DNA from 2 places in the Kitasatospora sp. NPDC058218 genome. Region 1 is predicted to be linked to the other one. Evidence: riboswitches for the same ligand, from Rfam matches in the RefSeq annotation. Region 1 holds a riboswitch; the other holds the start of a gene.

Region 1 (5,688 bases):
CGCCGAAGTGGCCGAGGCCGTCCGGGGAGGCCGGCGCGCCCTGGTCACCGCGGTAGGTGACGGCGAGGACGGGCAGGCCGAGCCGGTGCAGGACGGGGAGCACCGGGAGGGTCTGCTGCCGGTCGGCGCCGGGGCCGTGCACCAGGATCACCCAGGTGCCGCGCTTGCCGTCGAGCCGCCAGGCGGGCAGCGCGCCCAGTTCGCCCTCGACGGCGGTCTCGGTGAACGGCAGGCCGAGTGCACCGGTCGGGTCGCCGAGGTGGACCCGGGGGGTGAAGCGGACGGCGGTACCGGGTGTCAGGGTGCCCCGGTCGGCGCGGACCAGCCGCCGAGTGACGCCCCGCTCGTCGGCGTGCAGGATCTCGTCGACCACCGCGTGCCCGCCGTCGGCCCACTCGACGGCCCAGCGGCCGGGGCGGGCGCTCTCGGCGCCGCGGGTGAAGGTGGCCCGTCCGGCGGCGAGGGTCAGCACGACGACGGGGCCGGCGGCCCGCTCGCGGGCGGCCGCCGGGTGGACCATCCGCTCGGACGCCCTCCTGCCGATCAACAGGACGGCGGCTCCGGTGCCGACGGCGGCGGCCGCCACGGCGGCTGCGGTTCCCCAACGCATATCGCTCCCCGCTCTGTTGGTCGCGGACTGGGCAGTGTGCCCACCAGTCCACTCGCGGGGACGGCGCCCGGCCACCGGACACGGCCGTCCGGGTCATGGCGGCGCGGGATCACCTCGGCGAGGCGGCGCGGGAAAGCCCCACGGCCCCCGACCTCCGCCCCCGACCCCACCCCCCGCCCGTCAGACCGGGATCTCCGTCTCCAGCCGCCCCAGCAGCTCCCAGAACCGCTCGCCGAGCGGCCGGGCCAGCGCCCCGGGGGCACTCGCCGCCGGGGCCGGGGAGCCCCAGCTGCCGGCGCCCCAGTGCGAGAAGACCTGATGCTCGTTCTGGAGCACCGCCAGCACGGTGGCGAGGTCGTCCTCGCGCACCGGCACGATCCGGCCGATCGCCCGGACGTGCGCCTGCCAGCGGCCGTCCACGGTCTGCCGCAGCCGCCGGTCCAGCTCCTCGCCCCGGCCCGTCACCGCGACCAGCTCGCGCAGTGTCAGGCCGAGCGCCTGGGCCAGCGCGTACGTCTGCGCCTGGTCGCCGTCCCACTGACCGGTCGCCTCGGCCTGCTGGTACTGCCGCGGGGTGACGCCGATCCGGTGGGCCGCGCTCTCCTGGTTGAGCTCCCGGGCGACCCGGAAGTCCCGCAGCAGGGCCGGGCGGACGCCCATCAGCTGGGCCGGCGGGCACCAGAGCGCCCGGGCCAGCGCGATGAACTCCTCCTCGGTGGGGCGCAGCTCACCGCTCTCCCAGCCGAGGACGTGGGCGGGCAGCAGCCGGACGCCGTGCGCGGCCATGCCCTCGACCACCTGCTCGGGGGTCAGGCCGAGGCCGGCGCGGTGCGCGCGGGCGGCCGCGGGCGAGAAGGGCACCGGAGGCAGGGCGGGTGGCTGTCTGCGTCGCATGGGACCAGACGGTAGGGGGTGGTTCGGCCGCCACCCAGCCGCCGAACACACGAAGCGGGCCTGGAGGCTCCTCCAGGCGACTGGACGATCCCACAGGCTGTCATGCCCCTGCGGGGGGTGCCGATCGGAGGTAGCGACGGGGCCGGGAAACCCGGCGGCGCTGTGACCAACCCCTCCGTGACCTTGGTTGACGCACGGTTCGGCCGCGTGATGGGATCCTTCAGCCAAACGGAGGCATGCAGAGGAAGCCGGTGCGAGTCCGGCGCGGTCCCGCCACTGTCACCGGGGAGCGCACTCGGAGTCCCTCCTTGCCCGTCGCGGCACCGGAGGGGGCCCATCGCGGCGGGCCGTCACGAGCCGCCGGAAGGCCCGGGAGTGCGTTCGCCCCGGAAGCCAGGAGACTCTCGCCCCCGGTACGTCGATCCAGGGCGCGGACCCTGAGTGAGGACACGCACGCGATGCAGGCTGCCCCGACCTTCCGAGCCCTCTGCTGTCCGCCGTGCGCCCGCTGACCCGCGCCGCCGCCCATGCGCTGGGCGCCGCCGCCGGGTACCTCGCCGACGCCCGCTTCGCCGACCCGCGCCGCGGCCACCCGGTGGCCCTCTTCGGCAGCGCGGCCGGCCGCCTGGAGCGCCGGATCCACCGCGACGACCGCGCCGTCGGCACCGTGTTCACCGCACTCTGCGTGGGCGCCGTCGCGGCCGGTGCGGTGGCCGCCGACCGCACCCTGGGCCGCCGACCGCTCGGGCGGGCCGCGCTGACCGCGGCCGCGACCTGGACGGTGCTCGGCGGCACCTCGCTCACCCGTGAGGCCCGCACGATCGGACGCTCGCTCGCCGCGCACGACCTCGCGGCGGCGCGCGGGCGGCTGCCGCACCTGTGCGGCCGCGACCCGAGCGCGCTCGACGAGCAGCAGATCGCCCGCGCGGTGGTCGAGTCGGTCGCCGAGAACACCGCCGACGCCGTGGTCAACGCGCTCGTCTGGGGCGCCCTCGCGGGGGCGCCCGGGCTGCTGGCGTTCCGCGCGGTCAACACCCTGGACGCGATGGTCGGCCACCGCTCGCCGCGGCACGCCCGGTTCGGCTGGGCCTCGGCCCGGCTGGACGACGTGGCGGGCTGGCCGGGCGCGCGGCTGACCGCGCTGCTGACGGTCGCCGCCGCGCCCGAGCCCCGGACGGCCTGGCGGGTCTGGCGCCGGGACGGCTCCGCCCACCCCAGCCCCAACGCGGGTCAGGCCGAGTCGGCGTTCGCCGGCGCCGTCGGCGTGCGCCTCGGCGGCACCCTGCAGTACGGCTCCCGGGTCGAGCACCGGCCGGTGCTGGGCGGCGAGCTGCGGCCGGTGACGGTGGACGACATCGAGCGCGCCTGCCGGCTCTCCCGCCGGGTGGGACTGCTCGCACTGGGTACGACCGTCGCCGGGCACGCCGTCGTGCAGGCACTCAAGGCGGGGATGAGAAGGGGGAGCGCATGAGCAACGCACTGCTGGTCGCCGGGACGACCTCGGACGCCGGCAAGAGCGTGGTCACCGCGGGCATCTGCCGCTGGCTGGCCCGACAGGGCGTCGCCGTGGCGCCGTTCAAGGCGCAGAACATGTCGCTGAACTCCTTCGTCACCGCCGACGGCGCCGAGATCGGCCGCGCCCAGGCGATGCAGGCCCAGGCGGCCCGGGTGGAGCCCGAGGCGGCGATGAACCCGGTGCTGCTCAAGCCCGGCGCGGACGGCCGCAGCCAGGTGGTGCTGCTCGGCCGCGCGGTCGCCGAGGTCGGCGCGCTGGACTACCGCGAGCGCAAGCCCGTCCTGCTGGAGCGGGCCCTGGAGTGCCTGGCCGACCTGCGCCGCCGCTACGACGTGGTGGTCTGCGAGGGCGCCGGATCGCCCGCCGAGATCAACCTGCGCGACCGGGACATCGCCAACATGGGCCTGGCCACCGCCGCCGCCCTGCCGGTCGTGGTGGTCGGCGACATCGACCGCGGCGGCGTCTTCGCGGCGATGTACGGGACGCTGGCCCTGCTGTCGGAGGAGGACCAGCGGCACGTGGCGGGCTGGTTCGTCAACAAGTTCCGCGGCGACGCGCGGCTGCTGGCACCCGGGCTGCGGATGCTGCGCGAGCTGACCGGCCGTCCGGTGCTGGGCACCCTGCCGATGCTGTCCGGGCTCTGGCTGGACGCCGAGGACTCGCTGGACCTCACCACCGTGGTGGACCGCACCGAGGGCCGCGGGCCGCTCGGCGCCGACGTGCTGCGGGTCGCCGTGGTGCGCTTCCCCCGGCTCTCCAACTTCACCGACGTGGACGCGCTGGCCCAGGAGCCCGGGGTGCTGGTCCGCTGGGCCACCCGGCCCGAGGAGCTGGCCGACGCCGACCTGGTGATCCTGCCCGGCACCCGGGCCACCGTGGCCGACCTGGCCTGGCTGCGCGAGCGCGGCCTGGAGCCGGCCCTGCGGGCCCGGGCCGCGGCCGGGCTGCCGGTCCTCGGCGTCTGCGGCGGCTACCAGATGCTGGCGCGCGCCATCCACGACGAGGTCGAGTCCCGGGCCGGCGCCGTCGACGGCCTGGCCCTGCTGCCCACGCACGTCCGGTTCGGCGCCGAGAAGGTGCTCGCCCGGCCGGTCGGCCGGGCGTTCGGGCAGCCGGTCGCGGGGTACGAGATCCACCACGGCGTGGTGACCGTCGAGGGCGGCGCCGCGTTCGTCTCCGACGAGGACGGCCGGAGCCTGGACGGCTGCCGGGTCGGCGCGGTCTGGGGGACGACCTGGCACGGCGTGTTGGAGAACGACGCCTTCCGGCGCGAGCTGCTGCGCGAGGTGGCGGCGGCGGCGGGCCGGGCGTTCGTGCCCGCGCCGGACACGTCGTTCGCCGAGGCGCGCGAGGCCCGGCTGGACCGGCTGGGCGACCTGATCGAGGAGCACGCGGACACCGACGCGCTGTGGAAGCTGATCGAGGGCGGGGTGCCGGCCGCGGGTTCGCTGCCGTTCCTGCCGCCCGGGGCCCCCTTGGAGAATCATGAGTGACGTCCGCTACCCCTTCACCGCGATCGTCGGGATGGCCGACCTGCGGCTCGGGCTGCTGCTCAACGCGGTCTCCCCGGCCGTCGGCGGCGTGCTGGTCCGCGGCGAGAAGGGCACCGCCAAGTCGACCATGGTGCGTGCGCTGGCCGGCCTGCTGCCGTCCATCGCCGCCGTCGACGGCTGCCGCTTCGCCTGCGACCCGGTCGCACCGGACCCGAACTGCCCGGACGGCGCGCACGACGGCGCCGAGGAGTCCCACCGGCCCGCCCGGCTGGTCGAGCTGCCGGTCGGCGTCTCCGAGGACCGGATCGTCGGCTCGCTGGACCTGGAGCGCGCGCTGGCCGAGGGCGTCAAGGCGTACGAGCCGGGCCTGCTGGCCCGGGCGCACCGGGGCGTGCTCTACATCGACGAGGTCAACCTCCTCCAGGACCACGTGGTGGACCTGCTGCTGGACGCGGCCGCGATGGGCCGCTCCTACGTGGAGCGCGAGGGCGTCTCCGTCCGGCACGCGGCGCGGTTCCTGCTGGTCGGCACGATGAACCCGGAGGAGGGCGAGCTGCGCCCGCAGCTGCTCGACCGGTTCGGTCTGACCGTGGAGATCGCCGCCACCCGGGAGCCGGCGGAGCGCGCCGAGGTGGTCCGCCGGCGACTGGCGTACGACGCCGACCCGGCCGGTTTCGCCGCGCGGTTCGCCGGGGACGAGCGCTCGCTCGCCGAGCGGATCACCGCGGCGCGGGAGCTGCTGCCCTCGGTCGTGCTGACGGACGTGGCGCTGCGCCAGATCACCGCCGTCTGCGCCGCGTTCGAGGTGGACGGGCTGCGCGCGGACATCGTGATGGCCCGCACCGCCGTCGCCCTGGCCGCCTGGGCGGGCCGCACCGAGGTGCTGGAGGAGGACGTCCGCAAGGCCGCCCGGCTGGCCCTGCCGCACCGCCGCCGGCGCAACCCCTTCGACGCGCCCGGCCTGGACGAGGAGCAGCTGGAGCGGACGCTGGAGGAGCACGCCCAGCCCGAGGACGCCCAGCCCGAGGACGCCGAGCCCGAGGAGCAGCGGTCCGAGGGGGAGAAGTCCGGTCAGGACCCCGAGGGCAGCGGCCCCGACGACGGCGGACCGCAGGACGACGGTCCGGGCCCGGACGGCGGCGGCCCCGACGGCGGCGGCGCACCCGCGCCCGCGG
Region 2 (5,688 bases), on a different contig from region 1:
TGCTCGCCGAGGATCGCGATACGGCTGGTCAGGGTCATCCGGCTCTCCAGGAAGGTGGGCCCGGGGCCGCGTCCCCGACGCGGCCCCGGGCGGGGGCGGCCACAAGGTCCCGTCCCTCAACGGGACCCCGGGCGAGGGTCACGGGCGGCCGGGGTCCCGTCGTGGGGGCCGGCCGCCGGGTCGGCTCAGTGGAACTGCTCGGCCTCGGTGGAGCCGGTCAGGGCGAGCGTCTCGGCGTTCGGGTTGAGCGCGGTGCTGATCGCGTCGAAGTAGCCGGTGCCGACCTCGCGCTGGTGCTTCACCGCGGTGTAGCCGTCCGCGACGGCGGCGAACTCGGCCTCCTGGAGGTCGACGTAGGCGGTCATGCCGTGCTCCGCGTAGCCCTTGGCGAGCTGGAACATCGAGTGGTTCAGCGCGTGGAAGCCGGCCAGCGTGATGAACTGGAAGCGGTAGCCCATCGCGCCCAGCTCGCGCTGGAACTTGGCGATCCGGTCGTCGTCCAGGGCGGCCTTCCAGTTGAACGACGGCGAGCAGTTGTAGGCGAGCATCTTGTCCGGGTACTGCGCCTTGACGGCCTCGGCGAACTCGCGCGCCTGGGCGAGGTCCGGGGTGCCGGTCTCCACCCAGAGCAGGTCCGCGTACGGGGCGAAGGCCAGGCCGCGCGAGATCACCGGCGCCATGCCCGGCTCGACCCGGTAGAAGCCCTCGGCGGTGCGCTCGCCGGTGCAGAACCGGGCGTCGCGCTCGTCCACGTCCGTGGTCAGCAGGTTGGCGGCGAGCGCGTCGGTGCGGGCCACGATCACGGTCGGCACGTCGGCCAGGTCGGCGGCCAGCCGGGCCGCGTTGAGGGTGCGGACGTGCTGGGCGGTGGGGACGAGCACCTTGCCGCCGAGGTGGCCGCACTTCTTCTCGGAGGCGAGCTGGTCCTCGTAGTGGATACCGGCGGCGCCGGCCGCGATCATGCCCTTGGTGAGCTCGAAGGCGTTCAGCGGGCCGCCGAAGCCGGCCTCGGCGTCGGCGACGATCGGCACCAGCCAGTCCGGGCCGTCGTTGCCCTCGGCGGCGTCGATCTCGTCGGCCCGCAGCAGCGCGTTGTTGATCCGCCGCACCACCTGGGGCACCGAGTTGGCCGGGTAGAGGCTCTGGTCCGGGTAGGTCTGGCCGGCCTGGTTGGCGTCCGCGGCGACCTGCCAGCCGGACAGGTAGATCGCCTGGAGCCCGGCCTTCACCATCTGCACGGCCTGACCACCGGTCAGCGCGCCGAGCGCGTGGACGTAGTCCTGCTCGTGCAGCTGCTTCCAGAGCCGCTCGGCGCCGCGCCGGGCCAGCGTGTGCTCCTCGCGCACCGTCCCGGACAGCCGGACCACGTCGGCCGCCGGGTAGCTGCGCTCGACACCCGCCCAGCGGGGGTCGGACGCCCACCGGGCGGCCAGCTCCGCCGCCTGCTGCTCCTGCTGCTGCCGAACCGACTGCGTCATGATCCGCTCCCGGGAATGCTCGTTGCGAAGGGTGTGAGGGTCTTCACCGCGCGGGTGGAGGTGCGGCCGGGGCGCCGGGCGGGCGGCCTGCGCCGCCGGGACGTGGTTGCCCCCAGGGCCCCCGCCGCCGGGCCCCAAGTGCCCGGCGAAGAGGGTGGTTCGTGGTGCGCCTTCCGGCCGCAGCACCGACTCTGGCACCCCCGGTTCGTGCCGTCACCGCTGGACGGCGGCCAACTTCTGCGAAGCGAATCCTGCGAATCTGCGAAGCCTGCGAAGGGTCCCGGGGTCGGACGTGCGGCTATGCTGCCGGGCACCGGACGGGTCGAGGGCAAGGGGAGACGACCGGATGGGAAGGACCTTCGCCGGCGCGCGGCTGCGCCGGCTGCGCGAGGACCGCGGGCTCAGCCAGGCCGCGCTCGCCCGGCTGCTCGAACTGTCCCCCAGCTACCTCAACCAGCTGGAGCACGACGCCCGCCCGCTCACCGTCCCGGTGCTGCTGCGCCTCACCGAGGCCTTCGGCGTCGACGCCGGGTACTTCGCGCCGCCGGACACCGCCCGGCTCACCGCCGAGCTGCGCGACTCGCTCGGCGAGGAGCTCACCGCCGGCCGCCTCACCCCGGGCGACCTGGACGACCTCGCCGCCCGACTGCCCGCCGTGGCCCGGGTACTGATGGACCTGGGCCGCGGCCGCCGGGCCGCCGCCGAGCAGCTCGCCGTCCTCACCGGGGACCGCGGCCCGGTCGCCGACACGGCCCGCACACCGCACGAGCTGGTCCGCGAGTTCTTCTACCGCCGCCGCAACTACGTCCATGAACTCGACATCGCCGCAGAGGAGTTGGCCGAAGGGATCGGGCTGAGGCGGGGCGGGGTCAGGACGGTCCTCGCCGAGCGGCTCGCGGCCGCGCACCACGTCCGGCTGGCCACCGGGGGAGAGAGCCTGCACACGTACGACCCGGCCGGCCGGGTGCTGCGGCTCTCCGACCGGCTGCGCCCCGGCCAGCAGGCGTTCCGGATGGCCACCCAGCTGGCCTACCTGGAACACGACGCCCTGCTCGGTGAACTCGCTGCCCAGGACAGCGCACCGGGGTCGACCGCGTGGTCACTGACCCGGATCGGCCTGGCCAACTACTTCGCCGCCGCGCTCGTCCTGCCCTACCGGGTCTTCCACGCCGAGGCGGAGGCGGCGCGCTACGACATCGAGCACCTCGCCGACCACTTCGGACTCGGCTACGAGACGGTCTGCCACCGGCTCAGCACGCTCCAGCGGCCCCGGCTGCGCGGGGTGCCGTTCTCCTTCGTCCGGGTCGACCGGGCCGGCAACGTCTCCAAGCGCCAGTCCGCGACCGACTTCCACTTCTCCCGCACCGGCGGCACCTGCCCGCTCTGGAACGTCTACGAGGCCTTCGCCGCCCCCGGCCGGGTGCACGTCCAGGTCGCCGCGATGCCCGACGGGCGGCGCTACCTCTGGACCGCCCGGGCGGTGTCCCGCTCACCGGGTGGCTGGGGGCGGCCGGGCAAGACCTTCGCCATCGGCCTGGGCTGCGAACTGCGGCACGCCGGGCGGCTGGTGTACTCCGCCGGTCTCGACCTCGGGGACGAGGCGGCCGCGACCCCGATCGGTCTCGGCTGCAAGGTGTGCGAACGCCCGGCCTGCCCGCAGCGGGCCGCGCCCGCGGTCGGCCTCCCGCTGGCGGTCGACGAGCACACCAGCACCTTCGTGCCCTACCCCGTCCGGGTCGAACCGGCGGCCCGGCCGGGCGACTGAGCGGGGCCGGGGGCCGTCCGGGCCGCTCCGACGGTGCGGTCCGGGCGCTGCCCACGCCACCATCCGCGATCCGGACAATCGCTGACGCGGCGCCGTCGATGGGCCTAGGGTGGGCGGTGCAGTCGGTTCGCCATGTCCTCCAGCCATGGCGTCGCAAGAGGGAACCCGGTGGGAATCCGGGACTGCCCCGCAGCGGTGAGTGGGAACGACCGCCGTCACATGCACTGGGCCCAGACGGGCCCGGGAAGCGACGGCCAGTAGGTGTCCGCCTCGATCAGAGGTGGACGTGCCCGCGAGTCCGAAGACCTGCCACTGCCCGCGTGCACCCCGCACGCGGTGATCTCGGTGACCTCGAGGGCGGGTCGGCGGAGCGGGCGGGCCCATCCTGGTGCCGTGCCCCCACTGTCGTACCTCCACGCCGTCGTGCTCTCCCGGGATCGCAGCGCGACTCGCGAAGGAGAGTTCCGTGTCACCGAGTTCCACCACCCCCCAGGCCACCGTGTACGGCTACCCGAGGCAGGGTGCCAACCGGGAGCTGAAGAAGGCCGTCGAGGGGTACTGGGCCGGCCGCGTCACCGCCGCCGCCCTGCACGCCACCGCCGCCGGACTGCGCCGTGAGAACTGGCGCCGGCTGACCGAGGCGGGCGTCACCGAAGTCCCCACCGGCGACTTCTCGCTCTACGACCACGTGCTGGACACCACGGTCGCGGTCGGCGCGATCCCGGCCCGCCACCGCGCCGCCGTCGAGGCCGACCCGCTGGACGGGTACTTCGCCATGGCCCGCGGCACCCAGGACGTCGCGCCGCTGGAGATGACCAAGTGGTTCGACACCAACTACCACTACCTGGTGCCCGAGTTGGGCCCGGGCACGGTGTTCGCGGCCAACTCCGCCAAGCCGGTCGCCGAACTGCGCGAGGCCCTCGAACAGGGCCACCGCGGCCGGCCGGTGCTGGTCGGGCCGCTGACCTACCTGCTGCTCGCCAAGCCCGCCCCCGGCGTGGCCGCCGACTTCGAGCCGGTCACCCTGCTGGACCGGCTGCTGCCCGTCTACGCCGAACTCCTCGCCGACCTGCGCGCCGCGGGCGCCGAGTGGGTCCAGCTCGACGAGCCGGCCCTGGTCCAGGACCGCACCCCGGCCGAGCTGAACGCCGCCGCCCGCGTCTACCGCGAGCTGGGGGCGCTCACCGACCGGCCGAGCATCCTGGTCGCGACCTACTTCGACCGCCTCGGCGAGGCCCTCCCCGTCCTGGCCAAGGCCCCGATCGAGGGCGTCGGCCTGGACTTCACCGGCCCGGGCGCCGCCAACCTGGACGACCTCGCCGCCGTCGGCGGCCTGCCCGGCAAGCGCCTGGTCGCGGGCGTGGTGGACGGCCGCAACATCTGGATCAACAACCTGGAGAAGTCCCTCGCCACCCTGGGCACGCTGCTCGGCCTGGCCGGCCGGGTGGACGTCGCGCCGTCCAGCTCGCTCCTGCACGTGCCGCTCGACGCCGACGCCGAGCGCGACCTCGACCCGCAGGTCGCCCGCTGGCTCGCCTTCGCCCGCCAGAAGACCGAGGAGATCACCGTCCTCGCCCGCGGCCTGCGCGAGGGAGTGGACACCATCGCGGCCCAACTGGCCGCCAACCGCGCGGACCTGGCCTCCCGCGCCGCGTCCGCGCTGACCCACGACCCGGCCGTCCGGGCCCGGGTCGCCGCCACCACCCCCGAGGACGCCCGCCGCGCCCAGGCCTACCCGGAGCGCGCCGTGGCGCAGCGGGCCCGGCTGAACCTGCCGCTGCTGCCGACCACCACCATCGGCTCCTTCCCGCAGACCGCCGAGCTGCGCGTCGCCCGGGCGGACCTGAGGGCCGGGCGCATCGACGACGGCACCTACCAGGACCGGATGCGGGCCGAGGTCCGCGAGGTGATCGCCTACCAGGAGAAGGCGGGCATCGACGTCCTGGTGCACGGCGAGCCGGAACGCAACGACATGGTGCAGTACTTCGCCGAGCAGCTGACCGGCTACCTGGCGACCCAGCAGGGCTGGGTGCAGTCCTACGGCACCCGCTACGTCCGCCCGCCGGTGCTGGCCGGCGACATCTCCCGCCCGCACCCGATGACCGTCGACTGGTACCGCTACGCCGCCGATCTGACGGACCGTCCGGTCAAGGGCATGCTCACCGGCCCGGTCACCATGCTCGCCTGGTCCTTCGTCCGGGACGACCAGCCGGTCGGCGACACCGCCCGGCAGGTCGCCCTGGCCCTGCGGGACGAGGTGACCGACCTGGAGGCGGCCGGCGCGTCCGTCATCCAGGTCGACGAGCCGGCGCTGCGCGAGACCCTGCCGCTGCGGGCGGCCGACCGCCCCGGCTACCTGGAGTGGGCCACCGAGTCGTTCCGGCTCTCCACCTCCGGCGTCCGCGCCGACACCCAGGTCCACACCCACATGTGCTACGCCGAGTT

The links. Region 1 has a riboswitch for cobalamin ahead of ACFVYI_RS28525 (cobalamin biosynthesis protein). Riboswitches for the same ligand answer to the same signal wherever they lie in the genome.
Region 2: it holds a riboswitch for cobalamin, as region 1 does, so the genes downstream of both, metE (5-methyltetrahydropteroyltriglutamate--homocysteine S-methyltransferase) here and ACFVYI_RS28525 (cobalamin biosynthesis protein) in region 1, are expected to answer to the same signal.

The regions. Positions count from the first base shown of each region.
Region 1 is NZ_JBHVWC010000050.1:17,511-23,198, forward strand. It holds gene ACFVYI_RS28515 (alpha/beta hydrolase family protein) at 1-610, opposite strand, end outside; gene ACFVYI_RS28520 (transcriptional regulator) at 791-1,504, opposite strand; cobalamin riboswitch at 1,745-1,908, shown strand; gene ACFVYI_RS28525 (cobalamin biosynthesis protein) at 2,004-2,975, shown strand; gene ACFVYI_RS28530 (cobyric acid synthase) at 2,972-4,513, shown strand; gene ACFVYI_RS28535 (putative cobaltochelatase) at 4,506-5,688, shown strand, end outside.
Region 2 is NZ_JBHVWC010000006.1:32,013-37,700, reverse strand. It holds gene aceB (malate synthase A) at 1-38, opposite strand, end outside; gene aceA (isocitrate lyase) at 186-1,478, opposite strand; gene ACFVYI_RS05175 (short-chain fatty acyl-CoA regulator family protein) at 1,825-3,243, shown strand; cobalamin riboswitch at 3,350-3,572, shown strand; gene metE (5-methyltetrahydropteroyltriglutamate--homocysteine S-methyltransferase) at 3,710-5,688, shown strand, end outside.